DNA from 3 places in the Arthrobacter sp. NPDC080082 genome. Region 1 is predicted to be linked to each of the others. Evidence: riboswitches for the same ligand, from Rfam matches in the RefSeq annotation. Region 1 holds a riboswitch; each other region holds the start of a gene.

Region 1 (7,241 bases):
GCCTTGATGCTGCTGGCCCGCAGGAGGGTGGCGACGGCGTCCCGCAGGTCCCGTTCGTCCACGGAGGCAGGCGGCTCGATCGCCATCAGGGCCATGATCTGCAGCAGGTGGCTCTGGATCATGTCCCGCAGCGCGCCCGCCCCGTCGTAGTACCGGGCCCGGCCCTCGAGCGCGAGGTCCTCGTCGAAGATGATTTCCACCTTCTCGATGTGCTCCCGGTTCCAGACCGGCTCCAGGAAGGTGTTCGCGAAGCGGAGGCCCAGGATGTTCAGGACCGTGGCCTTGCCCAGGAAGTGGTCCACCCGGTGGATGTGGTCCTCGGGGACCAGGGCCGCCAGGGTCTTGTTCAGGTGCCGGGCCGATTCCGCGCTGGAGCCGAAGGGCTTCTCCATCACCAGCCGGGTGCCGGCCGGGACTTCCTCCGGGGTCAGTGCCTCGCAGGCCAGCTGGCTGATTTTCGGCGGCAGCGCGAAGTACACCGCCACCGGGCCCTCCAGCCCGGCCAGCAGGGACGCCAGTTCGCCGCCCGAGGTGACGTCCAGGCGGTGGTAGCTGGTGGAGGTACGGATCCGCTTGAGTTCGCGTTTGCCGTCCGTGTTGGCCTGCGAGTTTGCGTCCGCGAAGGCGGTGTCCAGCCGCTCCAGCCACTGCTCCTGGCTCCAGTCGTCGGAGCCGGCGCCCACCAGGGTCAGGCCGGCGGCGTGGCCGCGGGCCACCAGCCGGGCCAGGCCCGGAAGCAGCAGCCGGCCGGTCAGGTCGCCGGACGCGCCGAGGATGAGCAGGGTCTTTACCGTCGGTTCACTGGTCACCTACGCCAGCATGCCACCTCCGAGCCGGGTCTTGGTACCCTAGATAGTCGAGTCCCGTTGTCGGGCCGGTTCGTTCCGGCGAGACAGTTCCGACACTGGCGCGCCGTTCCGGACGTCAGCTGCAGATCCACTGAAAGAAGTGCACGGCGCGTGTTCAATTCACTCTCTGACCGGTTGACAGCAACCTTCAAGAACCTTCGCGGCAAGGGCCGCCTGACCGAGGCCGACGTCGACGCCACGGTCCGGGAGATCCGCCGTGCCCTGCTGGACGCCGACGTCGCCGTGCCGGTGGTCCGCGAATTCACCTCCCGCGTGCGCGAGCGTGCCCTCGGCGCCGAGGTCTCCGGTGCGTTGAACCCCAGCCAGCAGATCGTGAAGATCGTCAACGAGGAACTCGTCGAGATTCTCGGCGGCGAGACCCGCCGGATCCGGCTGGCCAAGACCGGCCCCACCATCATCATGCTCGCCGGCCTCCAGGGCGCCGGTAAGACCACCCTCGCCGGCAAGCTCTCGAAGCACCTGAAGTCCCAGGGCCACAGCCCCATGCTGGTGGCCTGTGACCTGCAGCGCCCCAACGCCGTCACCCAGCTGCAGGTCGTCGGCCAGCGCGCCGGCGTACCGGTGTTCGCCCCGCACCCCGGCGCCACCTCCACCGAGCTGGACCACCCGGCCGGCGACCCGGTCGCCGTCGCCCGCGCCGGCGTCGAGGAAGCCAAGCGCACCCTGCACGACGTCGTGATCGTTGACACCGCCGGCCGCCTCGGCGTCGACGCGGACATGATGGAGCAGGCGCGCCAGATCCGCCGGGCCATCGTCCCCAACGAAGTCCTGTTCGTCATCGACTCGATGATCGGCCAGGACGCGGTCAACACCGCCATGGCGTTCGACGAGGGCGTCAACTTCACCGGCATCGTGCTCTCCAAGCTCGACGGCGACGCCCGCGGCGGTGCCGCGCTCTCCGTCGCGTCGGTCACCGGCAAGCCCGTCATGTTCGCCTCCACCGGCGAAGGCCTGGACGACTTCGAGCTCTTCCACCCGGACCGCATGGCCTCCCGCATCCTCGACATGGGCGACGTGCTCACCCTGATCGAGCAGGCCGAGAAGTCCTGGGACAAGGACGAAGCGGCCCGGATGGCGAAGAAGTTTGCCGACCAGGAAGACTTCACCCTCGAGGACTTCCTCGCCCAGATGCAGCAGATCCGCAACATGGGCTCGATGAAGAAGATGCTCATGATGATGCCCGGTGCGCAGAACATCCGGCAGCAGCTCGAGCAGTTCGACGAGCGCGAAATCGACCGGGTCGAGGCGATCGTCCGGTCCATGACCCCGCACGAGCGGGTCGCGCCGAAGATCATCAACGGTTCCCGCCGGGCCCGCATCGCCCGCGGCTCGGGCGTGCACGTCTCCGAGGTCAACGGCCTGTTGGAGCGCTTCGCCCAGGCGCAGAAGATGATGAAGAAGATGGCCGCCGGCGGCGGCATTCCGGGGATGCCCGGGATGCCGGGCATGGGCGGGGGGGCCCGCAAGGGCAACAAGCCCGCGCCGAAGAAGAAGGCCCGCTCCGGCAACCCGGCCAAGGCCGCACAGGAGCTCAAGGACGCGGAGGCACGGCGCGCAGCCGGCGCCAAGGCCGTGCCCACCGGCGCCTCTTTCGGCCAGCAGGGCGACTTCGACCCCTCCCAGCTGAACCTGCCCAAGGGCTTCGACAAGTTCCTCGGCGGCAGCAAGTAGCGACACGCTGCGGCGGGCCGCGGCGTATGTCGCGGCCCCGTTGACGGACCCGTGGAATAGGCTTGGAGCATGTTCAAGGAGCGCGTAGTTTTCGTCCACGGGGCCGGCAGTTTCGGTGCCGCGGCGTGGCCGAAACAGCACGGCATGGCGCTGGCCTATGACGCGCTCTTCCTCCGCCGGCACGGCTTCGACCCGGTGGCCGAGCCGCTGGAAACCGATTTCGCGGCCGACGCCGGGATCGTCCTCGGCGCACTGGCCGACGACGGCCGCGGTGCCGCCGGAGGCCACGTCGTCGCCCACTCCCAGGGCGCCATCGCCGCGATGATGGCCGCCGTCGAACGGCCCGACCTGGTCCAGTCCCTCACGCTGGTGGAACCGGCCTGCCTGTCCCTGACGGCGGAACTGCCGGCCACCGCCGCGCACCGGGCCCTGATGGAACCGCTCTTCGATGTCCGGCACAGCCTGGGCGACGAGGACTTCCACCGTGAATTCGTCCGCCGGGTGTTCGCCGCGCACGCCCCGCTGCACGGCGCCGCCGGGGAAGTCGCGGCGGATAACGCCCGGGAGGCGCGGCGGCTCCGGCTGCAGGCCCCGGCATGGGAGGCGCCGCTGCACATCGTCCCTGGCGTTCCCACCCTGGTCCTCACCGGCGGCTGGGAACCGCTGTATGAGGAGATCGCCGGCTACCTCGTGGAGACCGGCGCCCGGCACCGCACCGCCCCGGGCGGGCACCGGCCGCAGGACTCACCGGAGGGGGACCGGGCGATCCGCTCCTTTATCGCCGACGTCGTCCGCAGCCGGCACGCCCGCGCCTCCTAACCCGCCCCTCCTTACTCCGGGCCTCCTAGTCCCAGCCTGCTAGTCCCGGGCGGCCCCCACCCCCGGATCCGGCAGGTAGACCTTGCCGCCGGAGGCGAGGAACTCCTCGCTCTTCTCCCGCATGCCCGCGTCGGCCCGGGCCGCCTGCGCCTCGGCGGAACCAAACTCGCTCCGGATGTCCTGGCTGATCCGCATCGAGCAGAACTTCGGCCCGCACATGGAACAGAAGTGCGCCATCTTGGCCGGCTCGGCGGGCAACGTCTCGTCGTGGAAGGCCTCGGCGGTGACCGGGTCCAGGGACAGGGCGAACTGGTCCCGCCAGCGGAACTCGAAGCGGGCCTTGGACAGGGCGTCGTCCCGCTCCTGCGCGCCGGGGTGGCCCTTCGCAAGGTCCGCGGCGTGGGCGGCGATCTTGTAAGTGATCACGCCGGTCTTCACGTCGTCCCGGTTCGGCAGGCCCAGGTGCTCCTTGGGGGTGACGTAGCAGAGCATGGCCGTCCCGTACCGGGCGATCTCGGTTGCGCCGATGGCGGAGGTGATGTGGTCGTAGCCGGGGGCGACGTCGGTCACGAGCGGACCCAGGGTGTAGAACGGCGCCCCCTTGCACAGCTCCTGCTGGCGTTCTACGTTTGCCCGGACCAGGTGGAACGGGACATGGCCCGGGCCCTCCACCATCACCTGCACGTCGAATTCCCAGGCCCGCTGCGTGAGCTCGGCGAGGGTGTCCAGTTCGGCGAACTGCGCGGCGTCGTTGGCATCCGCCGTCGACCCCGGCCGCAGCCCGTCGCCGAGGGAGAACGCGACGTCGTACTTCGCGAAGATTTCGCAGAGCTCGTCGAAGTGGGTGTACAGGAAGTTCTCCCGGTGGTGCGCCAGGCACCAGCCGGCCATGATGGAGCCGCCGCGGGACACGATCCCGGTGACCCGGTTGGCTGTCAGCGGCACGTACCGGAGCAGCACGCCGGCGTGAATGGTCATGTAGTCCACGCCCTGTTCGCACTGCTCGATCACGGTATCCCGGAAGATTTCCCAGGTCAGCGCGTTCGCTTCGCCGTTGACTTTCTCCAGGGCCTGATAGATCGGGACGGTGCCGATGGGCACGGGGGAGTTGCGGAGGATCCATTCGCGCGTCGTGTGGATGTCGTCCCCGGTGGAGAGGTCCATCACCGTGTCTGCACCCCACTGGGTGGCCCACTGGAGCTTGTCCACCTCCTCGGCGATGGAGCTGGTGACGGCCGAGTTGCCGATGTTGGCGTTGATCTTCACGAGGAAGGCCTTCCCGATGATCATCGGTTCGGACTCGGGGTGGTTGATATTCGCCGGGATGATGGCCCGGCCGGCGGCGAGTTCGCTGCGGACCAGTTCGACGTCGCAGTTCTCGCGCAGCGCGACGAAGCGCATCTCGGGCGTCACCTCGCCCTGCCGCGCGTAATGCATCTGGGTGACGGTCCGGCCGGGGAGGGCCCGGCGCGGTGCCGGAGGAGCGCCGCGCCACTCCGCCGAGGCGGCTCCGCGGCGGACCGCGGACTTGCCGTCGTCGAGAAGGCTGCGCTCCCGGCCGGAGTAGGGCTCGGTGTCCCCGCGTCCGGCAATCCAGTCGGCACGGAGCGGCGGCAGGCCCGCCACCGGGTCGCTGACCGGCCCCGCCGTGCGGTAGGCCAGGAACGGGGGATTTGGGGTGCCGCCGGGGGACGGCTCCAGGGCGATCTCGGTCACCGGGACCCGCAGGCCGTCGCCTTCGATGTAGGCCAACGTGTGCGACGCAAGGGCAGGGCTGTGCTGGGAATTTGTGGTGCGCAAGGGTTACTCACTTCCTTCGCCGGCATTACCCGGACAGGTTCAACGGTCGCAGGCTGCCTCAGCCCGATCTCAGCCCCTGCAAGGGCTCCCGTGTGGTCGTAGACGAAGCTACCACAGGGCCCCGGACACGGCTCCAAGGTTTCCGCCGGCCGCGATTAGGCTGGGACCCATGAGCGGCATCATCGAATTCACCGGGCCCGTCCTCACCGCCGTGAACCGGGAGCGGCGCGGCCTGTGGTCCGTGGACGGGGTGCTGACCTTCGACCGTCCGGAGGCGGCGCCGGACCAAGTCATCGACGGGTGGGTAATCCCGGGACTGGTCGACGCTCACTGCCACATCGGGCTCGGGCCCGGCGGTGACGTGGACGCCGCCGTCGCCGAAACGCAGGCGCGCACGGACCGTGACGCCGGGACCCTGCTGGTCCGCGACGCCGGAGCGGTGCACGACACCCGCTGGATCCAGCAGCGGCGGGACCTGCCCCGGATCATCCGTGCGGGCCGCCACATCGCCCGAAGCCGCCGCTACCTGCGCGGCCTCGCCGTTGAGGTGGACCCCGGTGACCTGGTCGAGGAGGTCCGGAAGCAGGCGCGGGCGGGGGACGGCTGGGTCAAGCTCGTGGGGGACTGGATCGACCGCGACGCCGGGGACCTTGCCGCAAGCTTCCCCGCCCGCACCGTCAGGGACGCCGTCAGCGCCGCCCACGACGAGGGCGCCCGGGTCACCGCGCACTGCTTCGCCGAGGACACCCTCGATGACATGCTCGACGCGGGCATCGACTGCATCGAGCACGCGACCGGGCTGCTGCCCCGCCATCTTCCGCGTTTCGTCGACCAAGGCGTGCCGATCGTCCCCACCCTGGTCAACATCGCCACCTTCCCGGACATCGCCGCGCAGGCCGAACCCAAGTTCCCGCGCTACGCCGCCCACATGCGCACGCTCTGGGAACGCCGGGCCGAGCGGGTCCTCGAGGCCCACGAGGCCGGGGTGGCCATCTACGCGGGAACCGACGCCGGGAGCGTGATTGCCCACGGGCGGATCGTCGACGAGTTGGAGGCACTGCATGCCGCCGGACTGGGCGCGGCCACCGCCCTCGACGCCGGCGCCTGGTCCTCCCGGGCCTGGCTGTGCGCCGCCGGAATCGCCGAGGGTGCGCCCGCCGACGTCCTGGTCTGCGCCGCTGACCCGCGGCGGGATCTCTCCACGTTGCGGAATCTGCGCGCCGTCGTCCTCCGCGGGGACGTCATCGGCGCGGCATCCGCGGAATAAATTGAAGCTTCAAGTAATTTTATCTGGTGAGAGCCGCCGAATGACGGCTGAACCCCACAGCACCGGAGTGATGCAATGACCACCAACGCCGCCACCCAGGACCTCTTGCCGGCCGACCTCTCGATGGGCACCGTGATGCTCAAGGTCGGCGACCTGGCGATGATGACCGACTATTACCAGCGCGCCCTCGGCCTGGAGGTGGTGGCCGAGCAGGGCGGCGGCCTCTACCTCGGACGCGGCCAGACGCCGCTGGTGCACCTCGCGCCGGCCCCGGGACTGAACCTCCCCTCCCGGGGCGAGGCCGGGCTCTTCCACACCGCCCTCCTGTTCGAGGACCAGGCGGCGCTGGCCGCCACCGTCGCCACCGCAGCCCAGTACGATCCCCGGTTCTTCACCGGCAGCGCGGACCACCTGGTCAGCGAGGCCTTCTACTTCAACGACCCCGAGGGCAACGGCATCGAGCTGTACTGGGACCGTCCGCGCGAGGAATGGTCCTGGGATGGCGCGAATGTTGTCATGGACAGCTTGGCGCTGCCGCCGCAGCGTTACCTGGAGCAGCACCTCACCGAGGCGTCGCTCGCCGGCCAGCACGAAACCGGCGCCGGCGTCGGGCACGTCCACCTCCAGGTCGGCGACGTGCAGTCCGCCCACGACTTCTACGTCGGGACCCTGGGCTTCGAAAAGACCGCAGGCTGGCACGGCCAGGCGCTTTTCGTCTCGGCCGGCGGCTACCACCACCACATGGCCATGAACGTCTGGAACAGCCGCGGCGCCGGCCCCCGGCGCGACACGCTGGGCCTGGGCGAGGTGCTGAT
Region 2 (7,241 bases), on a different contig from region 1:
CTGGCCCTTGCCGCCACCGGCGTCGCCAGCCTCATCTTCGTCCGCGGCCGTGGCGACCGGATCCGGTCCTCCGGCTCGGTCGTCGAGGGCACGGTGGGCCGCCTGGCCGCCCCCGCGCACAGCCGCGACGGCGCCGCGCTGGCCCTGAGCCGCCGGTTCGCGGCGTCCACCAAGGACGCCTGGCTGGTGGCCGGCCGGACCCTCGCCCCCGAGCGGCGTTCCATCATCTTCGAGGTGGTGACCCGCCTGGTGTTCCACTCGATGATCGTCTTCTCGATCTACCTGCTGCTGGCCGGGCACAACCTGCCCGGCGGCGGCTTCGCCGGCGGCCTGATGGCCGGGCTGGCGCTGACCATCCGCTACCTGGCCGGCGGCCGGTTCGAGCTGCGCGAGGCCGCGCCGCTGAGCGCCGGCGCGCTGCTGGGTATCGGCCTGGCGACGGCGGCCGTGTCCGGGGTGGCGCCGCTGCTCCTGGGCGGCGAGGTCTTCCAAAGCGCCATCGTCCAACTCTGGCTCCCGGTCTTCGGTGACATCAAGTTCGTCACCTCCACCATCTTCGACATCGGCGTCTACATCGTCGTCGTCGGCCTGGCCCTGGACGTGCTCCGCAGCCTCGGCGCCGAAATCGACGAACACTTCGAAGAGCAGTCGGACGCGGCCGCCGGAACCACCCCCGGGGGGAATGCATGAGCGTCAACCTGACCCTGCTGACCGTGATGGGGGTGCTGTACGCCTGCGGCATCTACCTGCTCCTGGAGCGCAGCCTCACCCGGGTGCTGCTGGGCCTGATGCTGCTGGCGAACGCCACCAACCTGCTCATCCTCACCACGGGCGGCTACGCCGGCCTGGCCCCGCTGTTCGCCAAGGACACCGATCCCGGCGCCTACAGCGACCCGCTGCCGCAGGCGTTGATCCTGACCTCGATCGTGATTTCCTTCGCCGTGACCGCGTTCATGCTCGGCATCATCTACCGCACCTGGGTGCTGGCCCGGCAGGACGAGATCCAGGACGACGCCGAGGACCTCCGCGTCGCCGAGACGCCCAGCTTCGACGCCGAGGACGACGCCGTCATCCCCGAGGAAACCTCCGAATTCCCGTTGCCCGCCGTCGAGCCCGACGCCGGCGGGACCATCCTGGCCGGCGCCCGCCAGATGCCGGCCAGCGAAGCCGCGGCAGAGGAACGGCCCGGCTCCCGCACCACCGCCCCGAACCAGGAAGGAGGGTCCGAGTGAACATCGCCAGCTTTGCCCCGCTCGCCGTCGTCCTCCCCATCTTGGGCGCCGCCCTGACCTTCCTGCTGATCCGGCACTCCCGGGCGCAGCGGACGGTCAGCATCGCGCTGCTCTCCGTGACCCTGCTGCTCGAGTGCTGGCTGCTGGCCTCCGTCTGGGAGGGCGGCACGGCGGCGGTGAGCATCGGCGGCTGGCTGCCGCCGTGGGGGATCGTGCTGGTGGTGGACCAGTTCTCCTCGCTGATGCTGGTGGTCTCCTCCGCCGTGAGCCTGGCCGTGCTGGTCTATGCGACCGGGCAGGGCATGGCCGACGGCGACAGCGACGCCCCGGTCTCGATCTTCCACCCCACCTACCTGATCCTGGTGGCCGGGGTGTCCAACGCCTTCCTCTCCGGAGACTTGTTCAACCTCTACGTGGGCTTTGAGATCCTGCTGACGGCCAGCTACGTGCTGATGACCCTCGGCGGCACCGGGCCCCGGATCCGCGCCGGCGTGACCTACGTGGTGGTTTCTGTGGTCTCCTCGGTGCTGTTCCTGATCGCCATCGCGATGATCTACGGCGCCACCGGCACCATCAACATGGCGGACCTGGCCATGAAGCTGGGGGACCTGGACCAGGGAACCCGGAACCTGCTGCACGTGCTGCTGCTCGTGGCGTTCGGGATCAAGGCCGCCGTCTTCCCGCTCTCCTTCTGGCTGCCCGACTCCTACCCGACCGCCCCCGCCCCGGTTACGGCGGTGTTCGCCGGCCTGCTCACCAAGGTGGGCGTCTACGCGATCGTCCGCACCGAGACGCTGCTCTTCCCCGGCGACACCTTCAACTCCCCGCTGATGGTGGTGGCGCTGCTGACCATGGTGGTGGGGATCCTGGGCGCGCTCGCGCAAAGCGACATCAAACGTCTGCTCTCCTTCACCCTGGTCAGCCACATCGGCTATATGGTGTTCGGGCTGGCGATGTCCTCGGTGGCCGGCCTGGGCGCCGCGGTGTTCTACGTGGCGCACCACATCACCATCCAGACCAGCCTCTTCCTGGTCACCGGGCTGATTGAACGCCGCGCCGGCAGCTCCTCCGTGGACCGGGTGGCGGGCCTGGCCAAGCTCTCCCCGCTGCTGGCCGTGCTGTTCTTCATCCCGGCCATGAACCTCGCCGGGATCCCTCCGCTCTCCGGCTTCCTGGGCAAACTGGGCCTGCTCCAGGCCGGCGTCCTGCTCGGCACCCCGCTGGCGTACGCGCTGGTGGCCGGCGGCGTCCTGACCAGCCTCCTGACCCTGCTGGCCATCGCCCGTGTCTGGAACCGTGCCTTCTGGCGCAAGCCCGAGGACGCCGAGCACCCGGACCCGGTGCTGCTCGCCGCCCCGGGCGGTGAGTCCCAGGGAACCGGCGGGGCCGGGACATCCTCCGCACGCCACACGGTGAGCCTGCTGCCGCGCACCATGGTCGGTTCCACTCTGGCGCTGGTCATCCTCGGCGTGGCCCTGACCGTGTTCGCCGGGCCGCTGTTCCGCCTCTCCGGCCAGTCCGCGGCCGAGATGCTGGACCGGTCCTCCTACATCCACGCGGTCCTCGGCGACGAGGTCACGGTCCCGGCCCCGCCGCAGCCCGTGGCCCAGGGAGGCGGCAAATGACCCGCAAACGCATCTCGCTGCGCCAGGAACTGCCGCTGCTGGTCTGGCTGGTGATTGTCTGGGGCGCCCTCTGGCAGGACTTCAGCGCCGGCAACCTGCTCTTCGGGGCGCTGATCGCTGTGTTCGTGGCCCGGTTGTTCTACCTGCCGCCGGTGGAATTGGGCGGACGGTTCAACGTGCTGCGCGCCGTCCCCTTTGGCCTGGTGTTCCTCGGCAAGGTGGTCGCGGCGAGCTTCCAGCTGCTCTACCTCGCCGTGGTGCGCGGGCCCCGGGTGGTCAGCGCCATCGTCGCGGTCCCGCTCCGCAGCCACTCGGATCTCCTGGTCACCGCCACCGGCCACGTCATCTCGCTGATTCCGGGCTCCCTGGTCGTGGAGGTGGACAGGGGTACGTCCACGCTCTATATCCACGGCATCAACGTCCGCGACGCCGAGGACGCCGCCAGGCTCCGCAAGGACGTCCGGGACACTGAGGCCGGCCTGATCCGGATCATGGGCTCCCCGGAGGAAGTTTCCGCCCTCAAACAGGAGGCAGCCGCATGATGCCGATCGTCCTGGCCGTGACCGCCGTGATTCTGTCCCTCGCGGCGGGCGGCGCCATCATCCGGATCGCCCGAGGGCCTTCGCTGCTGGACCGCGTGCTCGCCACCGACGTGCTGCTGGCCATCCTGGGCGCCGCGCTGTGCATCGACATGGCCGTCAACCGGCACCTGAACAACCTGATGCTGCTGGTGGCGATCTCGATCATCGGCTTCGTCGGGTCCGTGACCGTGGCCCGCTTCGTAGCCGACCGCAGGAGGCACCCCCATGAATCCTGAGACCTTCTCCGGGGATACGGTGATCGACGCCGTGTCCGCCGTGTTCATGGTGGTGGGTGCACTGATGTCCCTCGGCGCCGCGATCGGCCTGCTCCGCTTCCCGGACCTGATGAGCCGGATGCACGCCGCCACCAAGCCGCAGGTCCTGGGCCTGTTCCTGCTGCTGTGCGCCGTGGGCCTGCAGATGCGCACCTGGTGGGTGTGGCCGGTGCTGGTGGTCGCGTGGATCTTCCAGCTGCTGACCGTCCCGGTCTCCGCGCACATGGTGGGCCGCGCCGGCTACCGCACCAAGCACCTCCACCCGGAGTTGCTGAGCGCGGATGAGCTCGAAGCGGTGGTGCAGCAGGCCGCCGGGGAACGCGGCTTCAACGAGGACGGGGAGCCCCGCCGGGACTGATGCCCGGGGGACTCCCCGTCGGAGTCCGGTGGTGCGGTGCGCCTAGACGATGTCCTGGGTCTTGGCGAAGCGAGTGATGGCCCGCTGCGTGCCGCGGTTGGCGAGGACCTGGATGACGGCGCTCACCGAGGCCGAGATCAGCGCGAAGGTCAGGGCCTGGCGCAGCGTGGTGGGGACGTCGTCGTCGTGGCCCTTCGGCGGCTTGTTGCCGGTGGTCTTCTCCCAGACGGTGTCCACGAGCTTGGTGCCGACGAGACCGGCGACCAGGCTGATGCCGGTGCCGAGCAGTTTGATGACAATGTTCATTTCGTGCTCCTTGCGGGTGGAAACAGGACTGCCCCTAGCCTACTGGCACACCGGTCCGGGGCGGACGCCCCTGTCCGCCGCGCGCCGCCCGGCCTACCGTCGGGCATGGACAGAGACCGGGGCGCACCCTGGGCGCCGTTCCAGCTGGCGGCCGGCTGCTGCTCGATCGCGTTCGTGGTGCTGCTGGTGCTGGCCCTTGTGCTGGACTTCATCGCGCCGCCGCCGGTCGACGGGGCCGTGCCGACGCTTGAGTTCATCGCCCGCAACAAGCCCGTCTACGTCGCCGAGCAGCTGCTTTGGACGGTCCCGAACATCCTGGCGGTGCCCGTCTTCGCTGCGCTGTTCCTGGCGTGCGCTCCGGCGGCAGAGGGACTGGCACGGGGCCTGGCGCTGGGCGGCGCCCTGGTGGGCGGGCTGTCCTGGGCGCTGATCCTCGCCATCCCGGTTACCAGCCGCGGCTCTCTGGTGCTGGTCTACCTCAGCGACCGGTACGCCGGGGCGGCCGACGACGCCGCGCGGCAGCGGATCAGCGCCGCCGCCGAGGCGGTGATCGCCGAGAACAACACACCCGCCGTCGCCGGGGTGCTTTCCGCGGCGGGCATTCTCCTCATGTCCGTGGCCATGGTGCGGGCAGGGCTCTCCCGGGCGGTGGGCTGGCTGGGCATCGGCGCCGGTGCCCTGGGGCTGCTCGCGGAGGCGCTGCGGTACCTCGTCCCGGCGCTCTACGGCGGCTACGGCCTCCTGATGTGGGCGTGGTTCGTGGCGGCCGGGATCGTGCTGATCCGGCTCGGCAGGGAGGGGAGGCGGGCCCCGGCGGCGCGGGTGTAAACTGGGCCAGCCCACACGGGCGACATTCATAACGACAGGGGAGCGCCGCCGTCGGACCCTTCCGGAGGAATCCGGGAACCGTAGGTGGGCGCTGAGAGTGCGGACAGCCGCAGACCCTCGAACCTGATCCGGTTAGTACCGGCGCAAGGGAGTCGAGTTCTCAGGGTGTCCGGAACACGCGGCAGCGGCCGCCGTGGCCGGAATACCCTCCCCTCCTGTACCTCAGGAGGACGACATGACCGATATTTCCACCCCCCGCACCACAGCGGCCGGCAAAAAGAGCTGGCGCGTGGTCGACATTGTCCTGGCGGCGCTGATCGCGATTGCCGGCGGCGTCATCTTCTGGGCCTGGGACCAGGGCTCCAACGTGGTGTCCGTCCCGCTCACCGCCGTCTACCCGCCCCTGACCGGCCTCTACGCCGGCGGCTGGATGATCCCCGCGGTCCTCGGCATGCTGGTGGTCCGCAAGCCCGGCGCCGCGCTGTTCTGCGAGGCCGTCGCCGCCACCGGCGAGCTGATCATGGGCTCCCAGTACGGCACCACCGTGCTGATCTCGGGCATCCTGCAGGGCCTCGGCGCGGAGCTGGTCTTCGCCGCCTTCCGCTACAGCAAGTTCAACCTCCCGGTCTCCCTGCTCGCCGGCGCCGGCGCGGGCCTCTTCTGCGGCCTGAACGACTGCTTCCTGCCCTGGGGCTGGAACATCGCCTTCGAGGCCGGGGACAAGGCCGCCTACATCGTCTTCTGCGCCATCTCCGGTGCCGTGATCGCCGGCGGCCTGGCTTGGATCGCCACCCGCGGCCTGGCCCGGACCGGGGTGCTGGCCTCCTTCGCCTCCCGCAAGGCGGCCACCGAACCCGTCTTCTCCTGACACCCGCGCGCATGAACGCCGACGACGTCCGCCCCGCCGCGGTCACCGCCCGCGGCTGGGGCTGGCGGCACGCCGGACGGTCCCGGCCCGCCATCAGCGGACTGGACCTGGACATCAGCCCGGGCGAACGCGTCCTGCTGCTGGGACCTTCCGGCGCCGGTAAGTCGACCCTGCTGCACGCCCTGGCCGGGGTGCTCGGCGAGGGCGGCGGCGCGGACGCGGACGCCGACGACGCCGACGAGACCGGCAGCCTGCTCATCGACGGGGCCCCACCCCGGGACCGCCGCGGACGCGCCGGGCTGGTGCAGCAGGACCCGGAGACCCAGGTGGTGCTTTCCCGGGTGGGTGACGACGTCGCGTTCGGGGCGGAGAACCTCGCCGTCCCGCCCGCGGAGATCTGGGCCCGGGTAGGGGAGGCGCTCGACGACGTCGGGCTCGGATCCCTGCCCCTGGGCCACCCGACGTCTGCCCTCTCCGGCGGGCAGAAGCAGCGGCTGGCCCTGGCCGGCATCCTCGCGATGCGGCCCGGGCTCCTGCTGCTGGACGAACCCACCGCGAACCTCGACCCCGCCGGTGTGCTGGAGGTCCGCGACGCCGTGGGCCGCTGCCTGGACCGGACCGGCGCCACCCTGGTGGTGGTGGAACACCGGGTTTCCGTGTGGAAGGACCTGGTGGACCGGATCGTGGTGCTGCAGCCCGGCAGCGCGGGCGAATCCGCCGTACTGCTGGACGGGCCGCCGGACCGGGTGCTGGCCGAGGCGCGGGAGATGCTGATCGCCGCCGGGGTCTGGGTCCCGGGCCACGTGCCGGCCACCCGCGCCCGGAGCGCCGGCGACACCGGGCAGGGTCCGGAACCCGGCTTCGAAGCGGGCCGGCTGTTGCTGGCCGCAGAGTCCCTGGCCGTGTCCCGCGACCGTCCCCGCCGGGGCGGCCTGCGGACCCGCTTCCGCGCCGTGCCGCCCGTGCCGGTGCAGGAGGGTATCGCCGCGCAGGTCCGTGCGGGGCGCGCGCTCACCATCACCGGGCCCAACGGCGCCGGGAAATCGACCTTCGCCCTGACCCTCGCCGGGCTGCTGGCCCCGGTGGCCGGGACCGTGTCCGCTACCACCGACCTCAGCGCCGGCGCGGGCATCGACCCCTATGCCTGGAAGGCGCAGCAGCTGATCCC
Region 3 (7,241 bases), on a different contig from region 1:
GGATCCGATCTCGGGAATGATGAGGTGGCGGGAATACCGTTCCACCTCCGCCGCGGTGAGGTCGGCGGCCGGTTCCACCAGCGGGCCGGGAGCCTGGCCGGCCGCGGCGGAAGTACTGTTCTCGGTCAACTTCGAAGCCATACTTCAATCTATGCCCGAAGTTGCCGCCAGTCATATTACCCCCGCGTATTGTGGAACCAACAGCGAGGAAAGAAGGCCCAGAGTGGTTCATCAGGCACCGGTTGATCGGGGACAGACCGGAAAGCCGGCGGCGCAGCCGCGCACCGGTGGGCAGCGTTCCGCCCGCCTGCCCCGCGATGAACGCCGGGCCCAGCTGCTGGCCGCCGCGCAGGAGGTCTTCGTCGCGAACGGCTACCACGGTGCCGCCATGGATGAGATCGCCGAGACCGCCCACGTGAGCAAGCCGGTCCTCTACCAGCACTTCCCGTCCAAGCGTGAGCTTTACTTGGCGCTGCTGGACAGCCACCTCTCCACCCTCACCGCGCTGCTGCTGGGGGCCTTGAACTCCACGACCGACAACGACGAACGCGTCCAAGCGGTCATGCGGGCCTACTTCCGGTTCATCGCCCACGACGACCAGGCGCACCGGCTGGTGTTCGAGTCCGACCTGGTGAACGACGCCGACGTCGCCCGCCGGCTTGAGACTTTCAACAAGACGTTCGCCGACGCGATCGCCAAGGTCATCGCTGAGGACACCAAACTCCCGCTGCTGGAGGCCCAGCTGCTGGGCCGCGGCCTGTCCGGCATGGCCCAGGTCAGCGCCCGGTACTGGCTGGAAACGGACGGCAACCTGGACCTCGATGTGGCCAGCGACCTGATCTACCGTTTAGCTTGGCGCGGAATCAGCCGCTTCCCGAAAGAGTCCTAGACTACAAATAGAAAACCCCCTTTAGGGGAACGTGAACACTTTGATTGGCTGGGAGGCCTTGCTGTGGAAGTAAAGATCGGCATTCAGAACATCGGCCGCGAAATCGCCCTGGAGTCCGGCCAGGACGCCGACGCCGTGGCGGCGCTGGTCAGCGAGGCCATCGCCAAGGGCACCGAGCTGCGCCTCACCGATGAGAAGGGCCGCCAGGTAATCGTGCCGGCCGGCGTCCTCGGCTATGTTGAGATCGGCGCCGAAGAGGTCCGCCGCGTCGGCTTCGGCGCCCTCTAGGACCCGCTGTGCTCTCCCTCATCGTGGTGGCGATGGTGGCCGTTGCCGCCGGCTTCGTCGTCTGGGCCAATGGCAAGCGGCATGCCAAGTACGGCATCGCCGTACCCGCCGGTGTCGCCCTCACGGTGGGGATGCTCAGCTGGATCATCTTCCAGGCCGCGGGCCTCGGCTATCAGCCGGGCCTGACCTGGATCCCGTGGATCCTGCCGCTGCTGCTCGCCGCGGCCGCCGCGGTTGCCGCCGTCGTGCTCCTGGGCCGGTCCCGCACCGCCCAGGACACGGAGCGGCTGAACGCCATCCTGCGCTCCTAGCCCCCTACAGCGCCTGCTGCAGCACCCAGCGGTTGCCGTCCGGATCGCTGAGGTGGGCGAATAGGACGCCGCCCATGTCCTCGATTTCGCTGACCTCCGCCCCGCGGCCCACCAACTCCGCGCGCGTCGCGGCCAGGTCCGGGGTCACCAGTTGCAGCCCCTCGAGGCTGCCGGGCTTCATCCCGGTCATTCCCGTCCCGATCACAATTGACGCCGCGGAGCCGGGAGGCGTCAGCTGGACCACCCGCATCCCCGGGATGTGTTCGACGTCGTGGTCCAGCACGAACCCCAGTCGCTCGGAATAGAACTCCTTGGCCGCGTCGACGTCGGCCACCGGAACCTGGATCACTTCTAGGCGCATCTTCATGCGCCTAGGCTACCCCGCTCCCCCGGCGGGTAGCCGCGGTCCCTGGCCGCGGTCCCTAGAGGAACTCGGCGCGGCCTTCCATGCCGGAGGACGCCAGCGCGTGCTCGCGGCGCGGGATGCGGCCGGCCAGCCGGGCCAGGCGGCCCGCGGCGACGGCGTGTTTGAACGCCTCTCCCATCAGCACCGGGTTCTGTGCCCTGGTCACCGCGGTGGCCAGCAGCACGGCATCGCAGCCCAGCTCCATGGCCAGCGCCGCATCCGAGGCCGTGCCGATGCCGGCGTCGAGGACCACGGGTACCGAGGCCCGGGAGACGATCAGTTCGATGTTGTGCGGGTTCAGGATGCCCAGGCCGGTGCCGATCGGCGCGCCCAGCGGCATGACGGCCGTGGCACCGAGGTGCTCCAGGCGCAGCGCCAGGACCGGATCGTCGTTCGTGTAGGCGAAGACCTTGAACCCGCGCGCCACCAGCTGTTCGGTGGCGTCGGCCAGTTCCAGGGCGTCCGGAAGCAGCGTCTGTTCGTCGGCGATCACTTCGAGCTTCACCCAGTCCGTCTCCAGCGCCTCGCGGGCCAGTTCGGCGGTGAGCACCGCGTCGCGGGCGGTGAAGCATCCTGCGGTGTTGGGCAGCACCCGGATGTTGCGGTCGGCCAGCAGTTGGAACAGCGATCCGCTCTCGGCCGGGGAGTAGCGGCGCATCGCCACGGTGGTCAGTTCCGTGCCGGACGCTTCCAGTGCGGCGCCGAGGCCGTCGAGGCTGGGTGCGCCGCCGGTGCCCATGATGAGCCGGGAGCCCAGCTCCACGCCGTCGAAGGTCACCGGGTCGCGGTGCGCCGTGGCCTTCACGGCGGGCTCCTGCGCGGTGTCTGCTTCCTTCATGCCGTTCATCCTCCCTGTACCGCGGTGACGAGTTCGACGTCGTCGCCCTCGATGAGTTCTGTTGCGTGCCACCGGCTGCGGGGCACGACCTCGGCGTTGCGCGCGACGGCGACGCCGAGTTTGCGTCCGTCCGTGGCCTGGCCGTTGTCCGCCAGGGGCCGGCCGGTGACGCCGCTGACGAGGGCGCCGACCGTGGCGTTGTCCGGGAGCGCGTGCGGCTTCCCGTTGAGGGTGATGTTCATGCGGTTGTCCTGTGGGTCGCGGGGTGGAGAGCATTGGTAGGGCTGTGCGCCTGGCTGGTCGACTGGCTGTGCTCAGCGTCCGTGTGCGGGCGGTCGAAGCGGTCCGGGAGGAACCCGTCCCACCGCGGGTCCGGGGTGCCGTCCAGCAGCTCCCGGCAGATGGCCGCGGCGGCCGGGGTCAGCAGCACCCCGTGCCGGAAGAAGCCGGTGGCGATCACCAGGCCCGGGACGTGGCCGCCGCCGGCGGCACGGACCCGTCCCAGCAGCGGGGCGTTGTCCGGGGTGCCGGGGCGGGCCCTGGCCGTGGCCTCGTCGAGTTCCAGCTCGGCGACGGCCGGGACCAGCTGCTGGGCGTCGCGCAGCAGCTGGTAGACCCCGCCGGCGGAGACGGCCCGGTCCCGGGCCTGGTCCTCGCGCTGGGTGGCGCCCACCACCACGGTGCCGTCCCCGCGCGGAACAATGTAGACCGGGACGCCCCGGACCAGTCCGCGCACGGTGGAGCTCAGCAATGGACGCAGCCGTTCGGGCACCCGGAGCCGGAGGATGTCGCCGTGGACCGGCCGCAGCGGCAGGGTGAGCCCGGCCGGGAGGTCCTGCAGGGCGGCGGCGCCCAGGCCGTTGGCCACGATGGTCTCGACCGACCGGATCTCCCCTCCCCCGCTGAGCCGCACGCCGGCGACCCGGCCGTCCGCCTGGATTAGGCCCTCGGCCCGTTGCGGGACGGCCCGGAACCCGGTGTCGGCGGCCAGCAGCGCCGTGATCCGGGTGATCAGGCGGCGCGGGTCCACCTGATGGTCGGCGGGGATCTCGAAGGCGCAGGAGATCGCCGGGCTGAGCAACGGTTCGCGGCGGCGGGCCTCCCGCACGGTGAGGGGTCCGACGGACAGGCCGGAGGCCAGTTGGAGGGCGCGCAGGTCCGCGAGCGCCTGGCGGTCCGCGGCGTCGGCGCCCACGGCGAGGGTCGGCGTCGTGAGATAGCCGGTGCCGGCGCCTTCGTCGCCCCCGTCGGCGAGGCTGCCGGCGAAGGCGGGCCAGAGCCGGGAGGACTCCAGCATCAGGGGCAGGAGGCCCTCCTCCTGGTAGTGGAGTTCGCTGACGGGGGCTAGCATGCCGGCGGCGGCCCAGCTGGCGCCGTCCCCGGGGGCGTCGTCGACCAGCGCCACGGTGCGTCCGGAGCGCCGGAGTTCCCAGGCGATGCCGTAGCCGATCACGCCCCCGCCAATCACGGCGACGTCGACGGCGCCGTGGCGGCCGTCAGGCGGGGCCCCGGGGCCGTGCGGCCGGGCCTTAGGGCTGGGGGTGGTGTTCATGGGTTCCTTCCCTACGCCGGTACTAGCCGGATCAGGTCAAGCGGTCGGCTCTGACGCCCTCTCAGCCCTGCGCCGTCACCGGCCTGCGGGGCTCCCGCGGTATGCGCCCAGTTTAGAGGAACTACGCTTGGGGCATGAGCCAGGATGTCCACAGCACCGCCCGTTTGTACCTCTGCACCGATGCCCGCAAGGACCGCGGAGACTTTGAAGCCTTTGTCGATGCCGCGTTTACCGGGGGCGTGGACATCATCCAGCTCCGGGACAAGACCATCGAAGCCGCGGAGGAACTGGAGTTGCTGGAGGTCCTGCACACGGTCGCGGCGCGCCACGGCCGGCTCTGGGCCGTCAACGACCGCGCGGACCTGGCCTCGCTGGCCGGCGCGCCGGTGTTCCATATCGGGCAGAAGGACATTCCGTTCGGAGCGGCCCGGGACTTCCTCGGCAAGGACACCGTGATCGGCCTGTCCACTCACACCCCGGAGCAGGTCGACGCCGCCATCGCCGCCGCGCCGGGCCGGAGCGGGCTGGACTACTTCTGCGTGGGCCCGGTCTGGGCGACACCCACCAAGCCCGGCCGGGCCGCCGTCGGCCTGGACCTGGTCCGCTACGCCGCCGACGCGATCGAGCACGCCGAGGCCGCGGGCGACGGCGGCAAGGTGGCCGGCGTCGTGCCGTGGTTCGCGATCGGCGGCATCGACCTGACAAATGTGGAGCAGGTCCTCGACGCCGGGGCCCGGCGGATCGTGGTGGTCCGGGCGATCACCGAGGCGGAGGACCCCGCCGCTGCGGCGCAGGCCCTGCTCGCCGCCCTCGACGCCCGGGCTTAGTCGCGGCCGTGCCTAAGCGCGGCCGGTCGCCTCGGCCTCACCGGCCGCAGGCCCTCTACCCCGCCAGGCCCAGCAGGGTCATCCGGCGTGAGTGCGCCGTGGCCAGCGAAGTCAGCAGCGCCCGGACCGGATCCGTGCCCGCAGGGACGCCGTTGCCCGTTGCCCCGTTGCCCGCTGCTTCCGAACCCTGGACGGCCAGGAAGGCGTGGTCGGCCGCGACCCGCTGCGCCTGGGTCAGCGCCTCGCCGAGAAGCCGCCGTGCCCACAGCGCCAGCCGGGAGGCCAGCCGGGGATCGTCGGCCAGGGCCTGCTTGAGCCGTTCACGCAGCACCCCGGTGGCCTCTTCGGAGGCCTGGACCTGCTCCACGAGTTCCGCGGTGGCGGGATCCAGCCGCGGAATCAGGGAACGGTAGAAGTCGGCGGAGACGGTGTCGATGACGTAAGCCTTCATCAGCGACTCGAACCAGTCGGCCGGCCGCGTCCGCTCATGGAAGTGGTCAACCGAGCGCTGGAACGGCACCATGGCGCCCTCCACGTCCTCACCCACGGCTTGCAGCCGGGCGCACACCAGTTCGTAGTGCTCGAACTCCCGCACCGCCAGCCGGCCCAGCACTGCCCGGTCCCGGAGGGTGGGCGCGTAGCGGGCGTCGGAGGAGAGCCGTTCAAAGGCGGAGAGTTCGCTGTAGGCCATCACGCCGAGCAGGTCCGTGAGAAAGCGGTGATCGCGGGCGGAATCCGGCGTCGGAGTGCTCATCGTTCAAGACTAGCGGCGGATTTCGGGCTACCCTGACTTTCGTGTCTCACCATCGCCTGACGCCGAGCGTCCGCCAGCAGCAAAACCAGCTCGCCGGGGCGCTGAAGGCCCTGCGAACAGTACTGGAACTGCCTGGGCCGTTCCCCGAGGAGGCGCTGCGCGACGCCGAGGCGGCGGTGGCCGGGCACGAACTTCCCGGCCTGGACCTGACCCACGTGGAGTTCGTGACGATCGACCCGGCGTCGTCCACGGACCTGGACCAGGCCCTGTTCATTGACCGCTCCGGCGACGGATACAAGGTCTTCTACGCGATCGCCGATGTCCCGTCCTTCGTGGCCCCCGGCGGCCCGCTCGACGCCGAGACGCGCCGCCGCGGGCAGACCTTCTACACGCCCGAGGGCCGCATCCCGCTCCACCCCGAGGTCATCAGCGAGGCCGCCGGCAGCCTCTTGGCCGGCCAGCTCTGCGCGGCCTTCGTCTGGGAGTTCGAGCTCGACGCCGCCGCCGAGGTGTCCTCGGTCCTGGTGCGCCGCGCCCGGGTCATCAGCCGCGCCAAGCTCAGTTACGCCGGGGTGCAGGCGGACCTCGACGCCGGCACGGCCGCCCCCGTTCTGGAACTGCTGAAAGAGGTCGGCGGCAAGCGGGTGGAGCTCGAGCGGCAGCGCGGCGGAGCGAGCCTGAACATGCCGGACCAGGAAATCGAACAGCTCCCCGACGGCGGCTACCGGATCGTCGCGGCTCCCCCGCTGCCGGTGGAGGACTGGAACGCGCAGATCTCGCTGATGACCGGGATGGCCGCCGCGGGCCTGATGCTCGAGGGCAAGGTGGGCATCCTGCGGACCATGCCCGCGCCGGACGAACGCTCCCTGCGCCACTTCCGCCGGCAGACCGGAGCGCTCGGCAAGCCGTGGGACGGGCAGACCAGCTACGGGGAATACCTGCGCACCCTGGACCCCACGGACCCCAAGCAGCTGGCCATCCTGCACTCGGCCGGGATGCTGTTCCGCGGCGCGGGGTACACCCCGTTCGATGGCAGCGTCCCGGACGACGCCATCCAATCCGCCATCGGCGCGTCCTACGCGCACTCCACCGCCCCGCTGCGGCGGCTGATCGACCGGTTCGTCCTGGTCATCTGCGAGGCGCTCTCGAACGGCGCCGAAGTTCCCGCCTGGGCCCGGGAGGCGCTGCCGTCCCTGCCCGCGATCATGGCCGCCTCGGACCAGCTCGCCGGGAAGCTGGAGCGGATGTCGCTGGACACGGTCGAGGCGGCGCTGCTGGTCAACCACGTCGGCCAGGAGTTCGACGCCGTCGTCATCTCCGGGTCGAAGCCCGCCAACGGTAACGGCGCGGGGGCCGGCAACGGCAACGGGAATGGG

The links. Region 1 has a riboswitch for thiamine pyrophosphate ahead of thiC (phosphomethylpyrimidine synthase ThiC). Riboswitches for the same ligand answer to the same signal wherever they lie in the genome.
Region 2: linked by a shared signal. The riboswitch ahead of AB0O44_RS04050 (ECF transporter S component) and the one ahead of thiC (phosphomethylpyrimidine synthase ThiC) in region 1 are both predicted to bind thiamine pyrophosphate.
Region 3: linked by a shared signal. The riboswitch ahead of thiO (glycine oxidase ThiO) and the one ahead of thiC (phosphomethylpyrimidine synthase ThiC) in region 1 are both predicted to bind thiamine pyrophosphate.

The regions. Positions count from the first base shown of each region.
Region 1 is NZ_JBFBKQ010000002.1:149,635-156,875, forward strand. It holds gene AB0O44_RS04965 (glucose-6-phosphate dehydrogenase) at 1-809, opposite strand, end outside; gene ffh (signal recognition particle protein) at 960-2,540, shown strand; gene AB0O44_RS04975 (alpha/beta fold hydrolase) at 2,610-3,359, shown strand; gene thiC (phosphomethylpyrimidine synthase ThiC) at 3,399-5,159, opposite strand; TPP riboswitch at 5,154-5,261, opposite strand; gene AB0O44_RS04985 (amidohydrolase family protein) at 5,329-6,426, shown strand; gene AB0O44_RS04990 (VOC family protein) at 6,502-7,241, shown strand, end outside.
Region 2 is NZ_JBFBKQ010000001.1:854,783-862,023, reverse strand. It holds gene AB0O44_RS04090 (Na+/H+ antiporter subunit A) at 1-690, shown strand, start outside; gene AB0O44_RS04085 (Na(+)/H(+) antiporter subunit C) at 687-1,232, shown strand; gene AB0O44_RS04080 (Na+/H+ antiporter subunit D) at 1,229-2,857, shown strand; gene AB0O44_RS04075 (Na+/H+ antiporter subunit E) at 2,854-3,399, shown strand; gene AB0O44_RS04070 (monovalent cation/H+ antiporter complex subunit F) at 3,396-3,674, shown strand; gene mnhG (monovalent cation/H(+) antiporter subunit G) at 3,664-4,071, shown strand; gene AB0O44_RS04060 (DUF4235 domain-containing protein) at 4,114-4,377, opposite strand; gene AB0O44_RS04055 (hypothetical protein) at 4,483-5,205, shown strand; TPP riboswitch at 5,232-5,373, shown strand; gene AB0O44_RS04050 (ECF transporter S component) at 5,441-6,073, shown strand; gene AB0O44_RS04045 (ABC transporter ATP-binding protein) at 6,085-7,241, shown strand, end outside.
Region 3 is NZ_JBFBKQ010000001.1:113,200-120,440, forward strand. It holds gene moeB (molybdopterin-synthase adenylyltransferase MoeB) at 1-141, opposite strand, end outside; gene AB0O44_RS00445 (TetR/AcrR family transcriptional regulator) at 224-889, shown strand; gene AB0O44_RS00450 (DUF3107 domain-containing protein) at 953-1,177, shown strand; gene AB0O44_RS00455 (hypothetical protein) at 1,186-1,488, shown strand; gene AB0O44_RS00460 (VOC family protein) at 1,493-1,855, opposite strand; gene AB0O44_RS00465 (thiazole synthase) at 1,911-2,732, opposite strand; gene thiS (sulfur carrier protein ThiS) at 2,738-2,974, opposite strand; gene thiO (glycine oxidase ThiO) at 2,971-4,284, opposite strand; TPP riboswitch at 4,275-4,392, opposite strand; gene thiE (thiamine phosphate synthase) at 4,419-5,111, shown strand; gene AB0O44_RS00485 (ferritin-like fold-containing protein) at 5,167-5,865, opposite strand; gene AB0O44_RS00490 (RNB domain-containing ribonuclease) at 5,907-7,241, shown strand, end outside.